DNA from 3 places in the Bradyrhizobium sp. NBAIM03 genome. Region 3 is predicted to be linked to each of the others. Evidence: riboswitches for the same ligand, from Rfam matches in the RefSeq annotation. Region 3 holds a riboswitch; each other region holds the start of a gene.
The links. Region 3 has a riboswitch for cobalamin ahead of metE (5-methyltetrahydropteroyltriglutamate--homocysteine S-methyltransferase). Riboswitches for the same ligand answer to the same signal wherever they lie in the genome.
Positions count from the first base shown of each region.

Region 1: another riboswitch for cobalamin. It lies ahead of I6F21_RS10965 (TonB-dependent receptor); the one in region 3 lies ahead of metE (5-methyltetrahydropteroyltriglutamate--homocysteine S-methyltransferase).
Region 2: another riboswitch for cobalamin. It lies ahead of I6F21_RS10985 (energy-coupling factor ABC transporter permease); the one in region 3 lies ahead of metE (5-methyltetrahydropteroyltriglutamate--homocysteine S-methyltransferase).

Region 1 is NZ_JADYVS010000006.1:89,085-94,885, reverse strand. Features, by position in the region: gene cobT (nicotinate-nucleotide--dimethylbenzimidazole phosphoribosyltransferase) at 1-40, shown strand, start outside; gene I6F21_RS10970 (histidine phosphatase family protein) at 47-619, opposite strand; cobalamin riboswitch at 692-895, shown strand; gene I6F21_RS10965 (TonB-dependent receptor) at 1,008-3,365, shown strand; gene I6F21_RS10960 (PepSY domain-containing protein) at 3,378-4,814, shown strand; gene I6F21_RS10955 (hydantoinase/oxoprolinase family protein) at 5,278-5,801, shown strand, end outside.
Region 2 is NZ_JADYVS010000006.1:95,726-101,526, reverse strand. Features, by position in the region: gene cbiE (precorrin-6y C5,15-methyltransferase (decarboxylating) subunit CbiE) at 1-667, shown strand, start outside; gene I6F21_RS11005 (cobalamin biosynthesis protein) at 664-1,032, shown strand; gene cobM (precorrin-4 C(11)-methyltransferase) at 1,029-1,811, shown strand; gene I6F21_RS10995 (cobyrinate a,c-diamide synthase) at 1,811-3,121, shown strand; gene cobA (uroporphyrinogen-III C-methyltransferase) at 3,118-3,849, shown strand; cobalamin riboswitch at 3,895-4,114, shown strand; gene I6F21_RS10985 (energy-coupling factor ABC transporter permease) at 4,151-4,828, shown strand; gene cobF (precorrin-6A synthase (deacetylating)) at 4,874-5,623, shown strand; gene cobT (nicotinate-nucleotide--dimethylbenzimidazole phosphoribosyltransferase) at 5,629-5,801, shown strand, end outside.
Region 3 is NZ_JADYVS010000022.1:83,382-89,182, forward strand. Features, by position in the region: gene I6F21_RS27625 (nodulate formation efficiency C protein) at 664-1,446, opposite strand; gene I6F21_RS27630 (hypothetical protein) at 1,789-2,064, opposite strand; cobalamin riboswitch at 2,476-2,679, shown strand; gene metE (5-methyltetrahydropteroyltriglutamate--homocysteine S-methyltransferase) at 2,779-5,124, shown strand.

The DNA of each region.
Region 1 (5,801 bases), on a different contig from region 3:
GACGTTCGCGCAGGCCAATGTGCCGGATCGGTCTTCTTGATGCGGCTCAAGCCACGCGCTGGTTGACCGACACGACGCGCCAACCGCCCGCCAGCCGGTCGATCCGGGTCAGCGACAGCGGATCGACGACGAAGCGCAGCGCGGCTTCCGGTGTGAGATCGAGCGCGATGCAGAGCGCAGCGCGTATGGTGCCGGAATGGACGACCAGTGCTGCGGAGCCTGCGCCAATCTGGGCCAGGCCCAGGCGGACGCGGGCGACCTGATCCGCAAAGCTCTCGCCATTCGGCGGCCGTCCGTGCGCCGGATCGCGCCAGACCTGCGCGTAGGCCTCGCCACCGGTCGCGGCGAGCTCGTCATGCCGATGGCCGGTCCAGTCGCCGAAATCCTGCTCGCGAAACTCGCTGATCAGCTCCGGTTCGAGCCCCAGCGCGCGCGCCGTCTCGACCGTGCGCCGCGACGGGCTGGCATAGCCGGCGAGATCCGCGGGCAACAGCTGCCTTAGGGCCGCCAATGCAGCGTGATCGCCGAGGTCGGCCCGCGCATCGGCCGCATGGATCGTCCCGGGCACGCCCGCGACGGCCGCATGCCTGATCAACCAGAGGAAGGTCTCGCCTTCCATGCTCATCTCCAAGGAAGTTGGTTGCTGTGGCCCCAACGCCGCAACTGGCACATTGACTCTGTCTTGGTGGTAATCCTAGATGCTCGCGACGGTTTTCCCGAGAGGGAATGAAAAGGGAATGCGGTGCGGGGAAAATTGTCCCCAATGCCGCGGCTGCCCCCGCAACTGTAAGCGGTGAATCCTTCGTCACGAGCCACTGGGTCCTCGGTCCCGGGAAGGCGACGAAGCGGTCACGACCCGCGAGCCAGGAGACCTGCCGTCAGCCGTGGTCACACGCGAAGATGTCGGTCGGGGAGTACAGACATTGCTTCATCGGACGGCTGCAAGGCCAAAGGTGAGACCTCGTTCGCTGTGACGTGCCACTGACGTCATACCGAGGTTTTCACCTGTGTCTTCCATCCGTATCGCACGACCGCGCCGCGTCCTGCTTGCCTCCGCCGCGTTCACGTCCTTTGCCGCTCTTGGTCTGCCGGCCGCTCTGGCGCAGCAGGCCCGAGAGCCGCTGCCACCCGTCGAGGTGTCGCCCGCCCAGGTACGCAAGCCGGCCAAACCGGCAGCAGGAACGGCGCAGGGCGCGCGCCGCGCGGCAGCGCGCAGGCCGGCGGCTGTATCCGCAGCGCCAAGACCCGTCACGCCGGATTCGACGCCGCAAACGCCGCTCAACTCCAACGCCGTTGCCGAAAGCGCCTCGCGGCTCGGCCTGACGGTGCGGCAGACGCCCGCGACCGTCGAAGTTGTCTCCGCCGAAACCATGCGCGAGCAGGGCTATCGCACCGTGTCCGAGGTGGCGCAGGGCGCCGTCGGCGTCACCTCCGGCGACAACCCGGCCGAACCTTCCGCCTTCTCCATGCGCGGCTTCACCAACAGCCAGATCAACACGCTCTACAACGGCATCAAGATCGGTCCGCAGAACATGACCTCGCGGATCGTGGATACCGCCAATCTGGAGGCTGTGGAATTCCTCAAGGGCCCGGCCTCGCTGATTTCGGGCGAGGGCGCCGCGGGCGGTGCCATCAACTTCGTCACCAAGCAGCCCCACACCGGACCTGTCCGTAACGATGCCAATTTCTCCTGGGATTCGCTGAACTCGTTCCGTGCCCATTACGGCTCCGGCGGCAGCACCAATGTGCAAGGCCTGGACTATCGCTTCGACATCAGCCGTTCCGCCCTCAACGGCTTTGCCGATGACACCAATGTCAAGACGTTCGGCACGTCCGGCCAGCTCAACTACCGTGTTTCCGACAGCCTCAGGATCTGGGGTGCGGTCGAATATCGTGAAGACCGCTCGAAGGCCTATTGGGGCGCGCCGCTGGTGCCGGTGGCCTTCAGCGGTTCGCATGCGACGACGGGGATCGTCTCCGGCAATTACGTCTCGAATTACAACGGAACGAATCTCGGTGCCGTCACCATCGACGACCGCACCTTCAACACCAATTACAACGTTCTCGATAACCGCAACGTGGCGCAGGAAGTGTGGCTGCGTGGCGGCTTCGAGCTGAAGCTCGCGCCTGACCTCACGCTGAAAAGTCAGGCCTATGGCTATGGCGCGGAACGGACCTGGTTCAATAACGAGATCGAGGCGTTCAATTCCACCACGAACCTGGTCGATCGCGAGCGTTTCTATGTCGCCCACAGTCAGCGACTGGTCGGCAACATCACCGACCTGATCTGGGATACAAATATTGCGGGCTTCGACAACCGGCTGGTCACGACGCTGTCGTCGAGCTATCTCGATTTCGTCAGGCCCGGCGCGGCAAACTTTCCCGGCGATTCCGTTTCGCTGGTCGACCCCAACCGCGGTTTCTACGGCCTGCTCACGACGCAGCAGCAGACCGCGCGCATCGACAACGAGGCGCTGTCATTCGAGGACAGGCTCAAGCTGACGCGCAGCTTCGCGCTGATCGGCGGTCTTCGTGTCGAGCATATCGGGCTCGACCGCAATTCGACCGACAAGAACGGGATCGTGAAGGCGGGCTTTCCATTCACGAAAGACTGGGCGCCGGTCACGGGGCGCATCGGCTACACCTGGGAGGCCGTTCCCGGCCTGACCTTCTTCAGCCAATACGCCACCGGCGCCGACGTCGCAGCCAACAACATCTTCCTGCTCTCGCCCACCCAGCCGCTCGATCTGACCACCGCGCGCACCTATGAGACCGGTGTCAAGCACTTGTTCTGGGACAACCGGGCGGAATGGTCGTTCTCGGCCTACGACGTCCTGCGCAAGAACGTCTATGCGGCCGCCGGCGGCATGCAACTCAACATCGCCGGACGACAGGAGTCGAAAGGCGTCGAGCTTGCCGCCTCGATACGCCCGATCGAGCCGCTGCGGCTGTGGGGCAACATCGCCTATGTCGATGCGCGCTATGCCGACTACAATTTTGCCGGCGGCTCGTTCTCCGGCAACACGCCGCCAAACGTGCCGCGTATCGTCGCCAATGCCGGCGCGTCGTATCGCTTCTTCACACCATGGCCGGTAGAGCTTGGCATCACCGGCCGTCATGTCGGCGACCGCTACAACACCGACGCCAACGTCGTGACGATGAAGGCTTACACCGTGGCCGACGTCTACGCCTTCGTCGACATCCCCAAGACGGCGTTCAATGCGGTCGACCAGGCCCGCCTGACCTTCCGTGTCCGCAACATCACTGATAAGCGCTACGCGATCTGGGGCGATCCGTTCTATCCGGACCAGATCCTCCTGGGCGCGCCGCGCACCTATGAAATATCGGCCGCGTTCAAATGGTGAGACCTTGAGCGCATGATGAGCGCGATCGTCCTCACGCATCGCTGGCTCGGCATCGCGTTCTGTCTGCTGTTCGCGATGTGGTTCGCGAGCGGGATCGTCATGCACTTCGTCCCGTTTCCGTCGCTGACGGAAGCGGAGCGATTTGCCGGACTTGTGCCGGTCGATCGCGACGGGACGAGGATCTCGGTCGCGGACGCCGTTGCGGCGAGCGGGATTGCCGATGGCAGGCGTGTTCGGCTGATCCAGCGGAGCGATGGACCGGTCTACGTCGTCTCGGGCTCCATAGGTTCGCGAGCGGTTCGCGCCTCCGATGGAGGAGACGCGTCGGTGACATCAGCCGATGTCGCGCTCACCATCGTGCAAGCTTATTCACGTCAGCGCGGGCTTGAGGCGGTGCGCGCTGCGATCGTCGCGCGGTCGGATTACGATCAATGGAGCGTGCCGAACGGTTTTGATCGCCATCGCCCCTTGTTTCGCGCCGCTCTCGGCGATGCCCCTGGAACGGAGGTCTACGTTTCGTCGCTGACCGGCGAAGTCGTCCTGGATACGACGCGCAGCGAGCGCGCGTGGAACTGGGCCGGCAGCGTGCTGCACTGGATCTATCCGACAATTCTGCGCAGCAGCTGGGCGCTGTGGGATGGCGTGGTCTGGACGCTGTCGCTGCTGGCCCTAATCGCGGCATTGCTTGGTGCGGTGCTCGGAATCGTGCGTGTGAAAATGCGGGGACGCCAGCTCTCGTCGCCCTATCGGGGCTGGCACGCCCTGCATCACATCATCGGTCTCGTCGCGACCGTGTTCGTGCTGAGCTGGATCTTCAGCGGCTGGCTGTCGATGGATCACGGCCGCCTGTTCTCGCGCGGGCAACTGACTCCGACAGAGGCCGGCGTGGTCGATGCCGCCCCGGATTGGCGAGACGCGTCGTCGCTCGATCCGCAGCCAATATCGCCGTTGGCCCGCGAGGTCGAATGGTTCGCCTTCAACGGCCATGTCTATCGGCGCGACCGGGTTGGTCTCGGCCGTCAGGCGTTGATCAGGGCAGGGGACGCGCCGCGCGATGGACCGGCGGCATACCTGGATAGGCAGGAGATCGGCGGCCTGACGGCGCGCCTTGGCACCGGCTGTGCCGCACCGTTCCTGCTCGCCGGCAACGACGACTATCCGGCGCAATCCGCACTTCCGGGGGCCCCCGTCTACCGGACGACCTGCGGCGATCTCTGGTTCGATGTCGATGCTGCCGATGGCAAGCTGCTGCAAAGACTGGACCCGTCGCGCCGCGCCTATCGCTGGCTTTACAGTGCGCTGCACACGCTTGATTTCCCGATTCTGCTGGCTCATGCGCGGCTGCGTGACGCTCTCATTGTCGGGCTCTGTACGCTCGGGCTGATGTTCTCCATCACCGGCATCGTCATCGGTTGGCGGCGCTTGCGGGCATGGCTGGCGAGCGCATAGCCAGTCGCGAAATCTCCGTACCCGGCGCGACCCGTTCGGCGCGCCGGGTTATCGACCAGCGGCCGGTGATGTCCTCGCTTACCGACCGTACAATAAAGAGAGGCTGAGCCGACCTGCGTGCATAGCTCTTGGTCAGTGCTGTCTCCCGCACCGCCGACCGATCGCCTGCAAATTAGACAAACGGCCTTGTGCGATCCGATTGCAGTGCAACGGGCGCTTCTATTTGCCTCGAAGAATCCAAGGGTGCGCTGCACATTTTGACTTCGCGGCCTTCTGCTCTCTGCGCGAGCAGCGCTGCACGGAAACGTGCAGCCGATGCTGCGCCGCGCAAGGCCGGTGGCTTGCTAGCGCTTTGGTTTGCGACAACTCTGACCCTATCCCGCGGCCATCGCTCTGTCGCACGCTCGCACGTGATGGCATGACAGGGAATGATGATGAACGTCACGCGTAGCTGATTGTGCAGATGAGCGATCCCGGCAATCATTGGGAGGTCGGCACCGATATCGGTGGCACCTTCACCGACATCATCGCGATACGGCGCGATTCCGCGGAGGCGCGGATTGCGAAGGTGCCTTCGCGCCCCGTCGCACCGGTGCAGGCGATGTTGGAGGCGATCGAGGCGGTCGGCCTGCGCAAGAGCGAGGTGAAGCGCTTCGTCCACGGCACCACGCGCGTGACCAACGCGATCGTCGAGAACCGGCTGCCGAAGGTGGCGCTGGTCGCGACCGAAGGCTTTGCCGACGTGCTCGAGATCGCCCGCTATCGCCGACGCGATCTCTATCGGCTCGACATTCCGCCGAAATCGCCGCCTTTGGTGCCGCCTGAACGCTGCTTTGGGCTCGCCGAGCGCCTCGATCATGAGGGGCGGGTGCTGAAGGCGCTCGAGGAAGCGGAGGTCGAACGTCTGGTGGCGTGGGTGAAGGGGACCGGCGTGCAGAGCGTCGCGGTTGCCCTGCTTCACGCCTATGCCAATCCGGTGCATGAAAA
Region 2 (5,801 bases), on a different contig from region 3:
CGCCCTCGGTGGCCCGCGCGAAAGCGTCACAGAATATCGCGCCGATAGTCTTGCCGGTGATCTCGCCGGAAACCTGGTCACCGTCGCCGTCGAGGCGAAGGGCGGACAGGGGATGCCCCGCAGTTCGGGATTATCGGACGACCTCTTCATGCATGACGGCCAGATCACCAAGCGGCCGGTACGTGCGCTCGCGCTCTCGGCGTTGGCGCCGCGGCCCGGCGAACGGTTGTGGGATATCGGCGCAGGTTCAGGCTCGATCTCCGTGGAGTGGGCGCTGTGTGGTGGGACGGCGAGTGCAGTCGAAGCGCGCGAGGATCGCGCCGCGAACATCCGCAAGAATGCAGCCGCCTTCGGTTTGGCACATCGGATCACAGTCGTCACGGGCAGGGCACCGGAAGCTCTTGCCGGGTTGGAAGCGGCGGATGCCGTCTTCATTGGCGGTGGTCTCGACGAAGTGTTATTTGATGCGATCTGGCCGCGGTTCTCGCCGGGTGCGCGGCTCGTGGCGCATGCTGTGACGCTGGAGACGGAAGCTCTGCTCGGCGAGCTGCATCGGCGTCACGGCGGCGAACTGATGCGGGCCGAAATTTCGCATGCCGCCCCGCTCGGCCGCTATCGGTCGTGGGAGGCAGCACGCCCCGTGGTGCAGTGGAGTGTGGTGCGATGAAGGTCGCCGGACTCGGCTTCAAGCGCGATGTGACGCTGGCTTCGCTGCGTGAAGCGCTGCTCGCTGCGGGCGGTGCGGAAGGGCTTGCGGCGATGGCAACCGTCAGCGATAAGGCCGACATCGAGGCGCTGAAGCAACTCGCACGTGAATGCGGCGTGCCGATCAGGGCCGTTCCGGCCGCGACACTGGCCGGCATCGACACGCCCACGCAATCGAAGCTCGTCGCGGAGAAATTTGGCACCGGATCTGTAGCCGAGGCTGCGGCGCTCGCGGTCGCCGGTCCGCGCGCGCGGTTGATTGCAGCACGGGTTGTCTCGCAGGATCGCACCGCGACCGCCGCGATTGCCGAAGGAGACGGCCCATGACGGTGCATTTCATCGGTGCCGGGCCGGGCGCACCCGATCTGCTGACGTTGCGCGGCCGCGATCTGATCGCGGCCAGTCCGGTTTGTCTCTATGCCGGCTCGCTGGTGCCGGAGGGCGTGCTGGCGCATTGCCCGCCCGGCGCACGTATCGTCAACACCGCGCCAATGTCGCTCGACGAGATCATCGCCGAGATCGCAGGCGCGCATGCGGCAGGCCTGGATGTCGCGCGGCTGCATTCCGGTGATCTCTCAATCTGGTCGGCGATGGGCGAGCAGCTCCGCCGTTTGCGTGCGCTCGGGATTCCCTACTCGGTGACACCCGGCGTTCCCTCGTTCTCGGCTGCCGCGGCCGCGCTGGAGGCCGAGCTGACGCTGCCCGGTCTTGCTCAGACGGTCGTGCTGACGCGCACGCCGGGCCGTGCCAGCGCGATGCCCGAGGGCGAGAAGCTCGCCGCGTTCGCCGCGACCGGCGCGGTGCTCGCGATCCACCTGTCGATCCATCTGCTCGACCAGGTCGTCGCCGAGCTGACGCCGCACTACGGCGCGGATTGCCCGGTCGCGATCGTCTGGCGCGCGAGCTGGCCGGAGCAGCGCATCGTGCGCGCGACGCTTGCAACGCTCGGTGCGTTCGTGGGTGGCGAGATGGAGCGCACGGCGCTGATCCTGGTCGGCAAGACGCTTGGCGCTGCCGATTTTGACGAGAGCCGCCTCTATGCCGCCGACTACGACCGCCGCTACCGGCCGGTCGGTGCCGAGCCGCGCTTTCCGGAGGCGTCGTGATGCCGGCGAGCCTTGTCATCTCCGCGCCGGCCTCCGGCGTCGGCAAGACCACGCTGACGCTGGCGCTCGCCCGCGCCTGGCGCAAGCGCGGCCTGAACGTGCAGTGCTTCAAGAGCGGCCCCGACTATATCGATCCCGCCTTCCACGCCGCAGCCACGGGACGCGCCTCGGTCAACGTCGACAGCTGGGCGATGGATCGCGGCACCATCGCGCATCTCGTCAGCCGTGGCGGCAATGCAGATGTCGTTCTCGCCGAGGGATCGATGGGCCTGTTCGACGGTGTCGCCGCGCGCGGTGTCTCCGGCACCGGAGCGACCGCTGATATCGCGGAGATGCTGGGCTGGCCAGTGGTTCTGGTGATCGATCCCTCCGGCCAGGCGCAGACTGCGGCAGCGATCGCCGCCGGCCTTCGCGATTACCGCGCCGGCGTGCGCCTTGGCGGCGTCGTGCTCAATCGCGTCGCCAGCCCCCGCCATGAGGATCTGGTGCGGCGCGCGCTGAACGAGGCCGGCATCAAAGTGTTCGGCGCGCTGCCGCGCCATGCCGAGATCAGCCTGCCGAAGCGGCATCTCGGTCTCGTGCAGGCCGAGGAGCAGGCCGAGATCGGCAAGCTGATCGACGAGGCCGCGCGCTTTGTCGCCGAGCACGTCGATCTCGATGCGGTGCTCCACTCGGCAGGCCAATGGTCGCCGCAAGCTGCGGCGAACGGATTGAACGTGACGCCGCCCGGCCAGCGCATCGCGCTGGCGCGCGATGCGGCGTTCTCCTTCGTCTATCCGCATATGCTGGAAGCTTGGCGCGCCGCGGGCGCCGAGATCGTGCCGTTCTCGCCGCTGGCCGATGAAGCGCCCGATGCGAGCGCCAACGTGTGTTGGCTGCCCGGCGGCTATCCCGAGCTTCATGCAGGAAAGATCGCGGCCAATGCGCGCTTTCGCAGCGGCTTGCGCGCTTTCGCCGAGACGCGGCCGGTGCATGGCGAATGCGGAGGCTATATGGTGCTGGGCGCAGGCCTGACCGACGCCGACGGTATCAGCCATGAGATGGCGGGGCTGCTTGGCCTCGAGACCAGCTTTGCCAAGCGCCGCATGCATCTCGGCTATCGTCTTGCTGAACTGGCTGCGCCGATGCCGGGGCATCAGCCTGGCGCGCGCCTGCGCGGCCACGAGTTCCACTATTCGACCATCCTCGCCCAGCCCGATACGCCGCTCGCGGTCGTGCACGATGCCACCGGCGCGGTCATTGCCGAAACCGGCTCGCGCCGTGGCCATGCCACCGGCACGTTCTTCCATCTGATCGCGGAGGACCGGTGAGCGGTTTTGTCTCTTTCGTTTCCGCCGGTCCGGGCGATCCCGAGCTCCTCACGGTGAAGGGCGCCACGCGGCTGCGCGAGGCCGACGTCGTGCTTTATGACGATCTTGCCTCCGGCGCGATCCTCGATCTCGCACGGCCCGGCGCCAATCTCGTCGCGGTGGGAAAGCGGGCCGGGCGTCCTTCGACCAAGCAGCACCACGTCAACCGTCTCCTGGTCGACTATGCCGCAACCGGCGCGCGCGTGGTGCGGCTCAAGTCCGGCGATGCCGGCATTTTCGGCCGGCTGGAGGAGGAGATCGAGACGCTGCGCGAGGCCGGCATCGGCTACGAGATCGTTCCCGGCGTCACCTCCGCCTGTGTCGCCGCCGCCCAGGCCGGCATTCCCCTGACCCGCCGGTATACCTCCCGCCGGGTGCAGTTCATCACCGGCGCTGACGTCACGGGCGAGCTGCCGCCCAATCTGAATTGGGCGGCACTGGCCGACCCCGAGGCCACGACCGTGGTCTATATGGGCCGGCGCACCTTTCCGGCGCTTGCCGCAAAATTGATCGCGCACGGCCTCGCTCCCAGCACTCCGGCGCTGTTCGCCGAATCTCTCGGGCGTCCCGACGAACGGCTGGTCCGCACCACGATTGCCGAGCTCGCGGAGCAGCTTGGGCGCGGCGGCGCCGCTTCCACTGCGGCCGTCATCCTGTTCGGCGCGCTGGCGGGAGAATATCCGGCATGACGGCTCCGGCAGCGGTTCGCCCCTTGACGCCCGCGATACGAAAGGGGCACACAAGAGCGGCATGGTGCTCGACGCGGCGCAAAGCGCCGGAGCATAATCGGGAATGGGGATGGGCGGACCCAGTTGCGGCGCCCAAAACCCCAGCCGCCCCCGCGACTGTAAGCGGTGAGGGCCTCCGAACCGCCACTGGACCGCAAGGTCCGGGAAGGCCGGAGAACCCAGTGAACCGCGAGCCAGGAGACCGGCCGTGCACGTTTTGAGGCCAAGGCCGTCGGGTGTGACGGCGGAAAGGAATTGAGCCATGCATATCGAACCCGGGATCGTGACGGGCGCCAAGCTCGTGTTGAGTTACGCAACCGGCATCGCCGCAGGCGGCGTTGCCTTGAAGCTCGCGGTCGAGACCGTGCGCGAGCAGGGCGCCGGCTCGTTCGCGGCGCGGACACTGGCCACCACCGCTCTCGTCTTCGTCTTCTTCGAAATCCTGCCGCACTTTCCGGTTGGGGTATCAGAGGTGCACTTCATCCTCGGCTCGACCTTGTTCCTGCTCTTTGGTGCTGCGCCCGCCGCCTTCGGCCTTGCATTTGGCCTGCTGCTTCAGGGCATGCTGCTGGAGCCAGTCGATCTGCCGCAATACGGCATGAACGTCACCACGCTTCTGGTGCCGCTGTTCGCGATCCAGGCGATCGCCAAGCGGATCATTGCCCGCAACACCGCCTATGTCGATTTGAAGTACGGTCAGGCGCTGGCGCTTTCGACGACCTACCAGGCCGGCGTGATCGCATGGGTGGCGTTCTGGGCGCTCTATGGCTCCGGCTTTGCGATGAGCAATCTCGCCAGCGTCGGGACGTTCGCTGCCGCTTATGCGCTGGTGATCGTGATCGAACCGCTCGCCGATCTCGCGGTGCTGGCGCTGGCGAAGTCGCTGCGCGGCGTCACCGCGCCCGGCCTCGTCACCCCGCGCCTGCACAACGCGGCGTAAGAGATCAGCGATGGGCCGCCGGTGTGGCCGCCCATCGCGCTCGCGATGCTAACGCTCTCCCTGATCGGCATCGGTTGCGGCGATCCCGCGCAGCTCACGCGCGCCGCCGTTGACGCCATCAACGCCGCCGATCTCATCCTGATCCCGCGCAAGGGAACGGCGAAATCCGATCTCGCAGATCTCAGGCGAACGATCTGCGCCGGTGTGCTCACCAACAAAACGACGCGCATCGCCGAATTCGATCTTCCCGTGCGCGATGCGACCGAGGCGGACTACCGCAAGGGCGTCGACGATTGGCACGATGCGGTGGCCGCGATTTGGTCGCAGACGATCGCTGGGCATCTCGAAGATGAGGGCAAGGTCGCGCTGCTGATCTGGGGCGATCCTTCGCTCTATGATTCTTCGCTGCGCATTGCGCGGCGGCTCGATCCATTGCCGACAATCGAGGTCGTGCCGGGGATCACCTCGATCCAGGCGCTGTGCGCGGCGCATGCGCTGCCGCTCAACGACATCGGCGAGCCGTTCCTGGTCACGACAGGGCGGCGCTTGCGCGAAGGCGGCTGGCCGCAGGGCGTCGACACCGTCGTCGTGATGCTCGATGGCGGCACGGCGTTCCAATCGCTGGATCCAGAAGGCCTGCAGATCTGGTGGGGTGCCTATCTCGGCATGCCCGATCAGATCATCATGTCCGGCGCGCTGGCTGAACTGGGCGCGCGCATTGCCGCCGTGCGGCAGGACGCACGCGAGCGGCACGGCTGGATCATGGACAGCTACATCATCAAACGCAGGCGTTGAGCAGCATGCTTCCCGAATGGGTTACCCAGAACTGCCCAGAGGTCTCCGCTGTTCATCGTGAGGCGGCCATTGCGCGGCAGGCGCAACTGACGAAGCCGACCGGTGCGCTCGGCCGGCTCGAGCAGCTCGCAATCGAGCTTGCGGGCTTGCAGGCCACCGAGCAGCCGCGCGCCGCGCG
Region 3 (5,801 bases):
AGGTGGAGCAGAACTAAAGAAGCGCTTTCCCATGCTTCAAATCCGGATCTACGATGCGCAGACGAATGCGTGCGAGGAAATCTAGCGGGCGACTCAGTCCGGTCTTCGATGCCTCGCGCACGGCTCCGGCTCCTCGTTGGGGGCACTCGAAGGACCGGTGGTCAAGCCGGGGCCGCTAACACTGCCCCATTACCCTATTAACCGGTTTCGTCGCAGCAGTCGATCCCGCGTGCCACCTCGGCCTCGGAATGGTCACGCTCTTGCGGGTGCCAGTCAGTCGCGCGATGCGCGGTTCGCACGCCGGATCGGGCTTGGGCCCGAGGCATCTGCAGGCCCAGTCCCGTGAAGAATGGCATGGAGAGCTGGTTCTCTCGCAAATGGTGTCCTTCCACTGCGTGGGGTGCGCCGAGGTCAAGCCGCCTCTCGCAAGGCGGCACGCGCCGCTGAGCTCGACTCCTCGCAGAAAGAATCGGAGGTAATCGTGCTGCCCCATTTTCTCGATGGCCGGCTGAAGGCCGCGGGAAAGCTCGCGACTGTTCAAGGTGTAAACACCGGAGAGTTTAGAGCTGATAGTCTTGCCGTTGCTCTGAGGCGTTCGGCCCTGCAGGAGCTACGGCGCGATCTTGCTCTGCGCGATCATTTACCGAGGCCTTTAGCTCCCTTCTAATCCTCCCGTTCCTTTGGCTCCATGCGAGCGAACCAGGAGCCAGGAGGAAAAGCCGCGATACGCTTGGCAAAGGAGGATTGCGGCTCCCAATCTTGTCCTTCGCTCTTCTCGAAAGTGATGACCCCGTTGTATGTAAAATAGCGGGGCCCTGGGATATTACAGTTCACCACAAGCAAAACGCGCCACAGATCACCTTTCTCGGTCGGCTTGTCATTCTGCTTCGGCAAGTAGTCCACTCCAACAGGATCAACGATAGTGCAGCTGCCCTGCCGCAGAAGATCACCGAGCCGACCTTGCATGGTCGTCACAAAGTTGAAGTTGGCCGGGTCATGCAGAAAGCCAAGATTTGCGTCCCTTTCGCCATCCTTGACTTCACTGGCGATCAACGAGAGCGCGAAGGCGCGCCAGCCCAATTCCATTGGCTTCGCATAGGTCGACGCAAGTTCAATCGTCCCGTCGAGCGCGACCTTCCAGGTGATAACGTACTCTTCGTCTGATTTATCATCCCGGTGCCTGGTCCAAGAAACAAAAACATATTCATTTTGGTCAAGTTCAGCGACGCCCCACATCCGAGGGACGAACTGTGCCACCTTCGAGACGTTGGAGATAACTTGTTCTATTGTCTCACCGTCTTGCGCTCGCCACGTTGACTTGACTCTTTCGACAAGGGGGCTGTCGTTAGCGCGAACAGTGTTGCTCGTCGCAGCCAGCCCGGCCAGGCAGATCAGGGATCGACCGAGCCAAAGCCATAGCGCGCGTCTTCCTGACGTTTTCTTCATAACCGTCGGCCTATCCGGTCTCATCCACACGTCATTCCAGAGCAGGCAACCTTCAACCTGTTATGCGCGAGCGCAAGAAGTTAGCGGCGACGCGACGGGGCGACCACTGGTTTTCCCGTGCGAGCAGGCGCTCCCCTCTATGTCACGCGCCGCTAACTTCACTGCCACCGACAGCCTCAATTTGCTGTGCTGGACATGCCCAGCAGGAGGACTGGGCAGGCAGAGGACGTGCATTCTTCGTGCCAGATAATAGACGGCAATTCGCACCGGTTTTGTGTCCTCTTTGTCGACTTTCCGACTGGCGCATGTCTCGATGTTTCCGTTCAACCTCTCCAGCACGGCTTATGCATCCCCGTCACGCACCGGATGTTCGACGGCACAGCGGAACGCCTCGGTGCCAAGTTCCTGATGAGAAGTGGCAGCACGTTTGCCGTCATTGAACCGTGTGGTTCGGTTATCGTTGCCGGAATGTGGGCTTTTGATCGCTGCCATGCCTTCGGGCACTTTCGGCCAAGGGGCCATGGCGCGTTTGGCGCTCCTTTCGCGACGTCCGGCGCTCCGGAAGTCGAGAACAGCCTCAGTCAGGCGCGCTTTGTACTCGATGGCGAACGACGGCAAGCCGATCTTCGCCGAGCATTTGGGGTGTGGCTGGCACCGCAAATCAAACGTGCTGCCCGGGTAAGTTGTAAGTTGCTGGCTTAGCCAGGTGTCTTGGCCTATTCAACACTGATCCTGTTGGTCGAGAAGGTGGCTGGATGGCGCGCGTGCTCGAAAAACCGCTGGGAAGCTGGGACTGGCGACAAATGCGTTCTGCTCGAGGCAGCGGCCCCGACCGCGCAAGCCGCATTTGTCCTTTCCACCGATCTGGCGTGCAACCCGCGGGCAACTGCGATGCTCATTGCGGTATCGCTGATTGGAGAGCACTGCTACATCATCTCAATGCTAGAGATGCACGGTCATTCGCGTAGCAGATGTCGCAGCATCAGCTTGAGACATGATCTGAGAGGTTGACGGAAGACTGCTCTTGCCGATAATCCAAGTCGTCGAGGTTCTCCGGTTTCCATTTGATCCGGAGCTAAGAGGGAAGCCGGTGAAAATGCCGGCGCTGCCCCCGCAACTGTGAGCGGCGAGCCGCTGTCCAACGACGTCACTGAAGCCTGCGCGGCTTCGGGAAGGCCGGACAGCAGCGATGACCTGCGAGCCAGGAGACCTGCCCCGACACTATATTCGTCCACGGGCGGGGTGTCCCGGTGGTGCGCCAAGCAGCCGTCGCACCGCGACTTCCCCTGCCTGCGTCCGCCATGGCCTTTGCCCCCAACATGGGTTAACGCTATGTCTCTTCTCTCCCTCCCTGTTGCCACGCTCGGAACGCCACGCATCGGTCCAAGGCGCGAGCTCAAAGTCGCTCTAGAAAGCTACTGGGCCGGAAAAAGCAGCGAACAGCAGCTGCTCGAGGACGCAGCTGGCCTGCGTGCCGCGAATTGGGCCCGTCAGAAATCTATCGGCGTCACGGTCATTCCATCGAACGATTTCTCGCTGTATGACCAGGTGCTCGACACAAGTGTCATGGTTGGCGCCATCCCGGAGATCTACGCCTCGAAAGCCGAATCCGTTTCGCTCAAGACATACTTCGCCATGGCCCGCGGTTCACAATGCGACGACCAGGAAGCGAGTTGCGGTCACGGACCGCGCGGATTTGGCGCACCCGCACAGGAGATGACCAAGTGGTTCGACACCAACTATCACTATATGGTCCCCGAGTTTCACAGGGGACAGACTTTCAGGCTATGCTCTCGCAAGCCGATCGAGGAGTATGAGGAAGCCAAGGCCCTTGGCTTTCAGACCCGCCCCGTCCTGATCGGGCCGGTCACATTCCTAAAGCTCGGCAAGAGTCCCGATCCCACGTTCCAGCCACTCTCACTGCTGGATGAACTGATACCGCCCTATATCGAGGTTATGCAGGAATTGGCCAAACGTGGGGCAAATTGGGTTCAGTTCGACGAGCCCAGCCTAGTTCTTGATCTGGATGAGGGGACGCGAAAATCTTTGCGACATGCCTATGACCGGCTCGCCAAGGAGGGGCCGGCGATCAAGATCATGGTTGCCAGCTATTTCGGCGACCTCGGCGACAATCTGGACACCGCCTTGAGCCTGCCAGTTGCCGGGCTGCACCTCGATCTGGTTCGAGCGCCACAGTTGTTGCACCAGATCATCGCTGGCGGCCGAAGTGATCTCGTCATGTCGCTCGGTGTCGTCGACGGTCGGAATGTATGGCGGTCGAATTTGTCGTCGCTGCGCCAGCGGCTCGAACCCGCGATTGCGAAGCTCGGCAAGGATCGTGTACAGATCGCCCCATCCTGCTCGCTGCTTCATGTGCCGGTCGATGTTGAACTCGAGACCGGGCTCGCTTCCGACGTCAAGAGCTGGCTTGCTTTCTCGGTCCAGAAGATGCGGGAGCTTGCGATCCTAGCGCGTGCACTCGCAGGCGACCAGAATGTTGCGTTAGCTCTTGCCGAGTCGGAAGGTGCCGCGACTGTCCGCCGGACTTCGCCGAAAATCCGTGATGCCAATGTCGCTGTCCGGATGAGAGCGATCGACCAGACCATGTGTCGGCGCGCGAGCCCATTTGCCCGTCGGGCCGAGATCCAAAGCAATCGATTCGGACTACCGGCTTTTCCTACCACGACGATCGGATCATTTCCGCAGACCACAGAGATCCGGAATGCCCGTGCGGCGCATGCGCGAGGTGCGATAAGCGACGAGCAATACGACAAGTTCCTCAAGGAGGAGACTGCGCGCGCCGTACGTTGGCAGGAGGACATCGGTCTTGACGTCCTCGTGCACGGCGAGTTTGAGCGCAATGACATGGTGCAGTACTTCGGCGAGCAACTCGCCGGCTTCGTATTTACCAAGAGCGGATGGGTGCAGTCCTACGGCTCGCGCTGCGTCAGGCCACCGATCCTGTTTGGCGATGTAGCACGGCCGAAGCCTATCACCGTGGACTGGTGGCGCTACGCGCAATCACTAACAAGGAAGCCGATGAAAGCGATGTTGACCGGACCGGTGACGATCTTGAACTGGTCCTTTGTTCGGGATGATATTCCCAGAAGCGAGGTCTGCCGCCAGATTGCGCTCGCGATCCGAGACGAAGTCCGCGATCTCGAGAATGCTGGTGCGACCATGATCCAGATCGACGAAGCTGCAGTCCGCGAAGGATTGCCGTTGCGTCGATCGGAGTGGGCGGCTTATCTCGACTGGGCCGTCGATTGCTTCCGCATCTGTTCATCGGGCGTCGCCGATCAAACGCAAATTCATACGCATATGTGCTACTCGGAGTTCAACGACATCATTGGTGCGATCGCTGCAATGGACGCGGATGTCATCTCGATCGAGACATCGCGCTCGAAAATGGAACTACTCGACGCGTTCAGGAACTACGAATATCCAAATCAGATCGGGCCGGGCGTGTACGACATCCACTCTCCACGCGTTCCCGAGACAGGCGAAATGAAGGAGCTGATGGTGTTGGCTCGGACGCGGCTGCAGGATTCGCAGCTCTGGATCAATCCAGACTGCGGCCTGAAGACGCGCAAATGGGAGGAGGTTCGGCCAGCACTAGCGAACATGGTCGCTGCCGCCCGCGAACTGCGCGCTGCATTCGATCCGCGAGGCCGTTGATCCGGGCTTCGGTCTCTTTTCGACAAAGCTGATCCGCTTGTGGTCATTTGCGCGGGAGCCTTAGGAACATAAAAAATGCCCCGCCCCGCTTAGCGGGCCGGGCGAAAGTCTGGGAGGAGCGACGCTGACGCATTCGCGCGGACTTCCATCGGCGAAGCCGCCAGTTCGATCACGGCGAGGACATTCGCCGAAAATCTGAGCCGAGTTGAAGCACAAGCTCAGCGTAGCTCAATTATGCCGTGGTATGCGACCGTATAGCCTGAGAGTTAGAATCTACACCAAGGTTTGTCGCTCATGAGCACGTCGGCACGATTACGATAGCAGCGAGGGGGCATGCCGGGCGGTCGCCGCAGGACACCAACAGCAAACTCGGTGCGCTTTCCTGCCTGGAGCCTTATGTTCGATTAGGGCGACGTAAGCCCGGCTCCATGGATCTCGCAAGCTTATCCAATGCATAAGCGGTTGCTAAATTTGAACCTTGCTTAAGGCAGTCCTTGGTCGACCGGTTCCACCCGATAGTCGGGTTTCGGCTTGGGCGCTGAGGAGCACCCTATCGGCACCGCGGCATCATCAAGCTCGTGACACCCTCCGCATGGTCCGCTCATAGATCTCAAACAGAGGTTTCTGGACCTAATTACCGGAGCGTCGCCGATGCCTATGGCCGCTCCAAGGCCAAT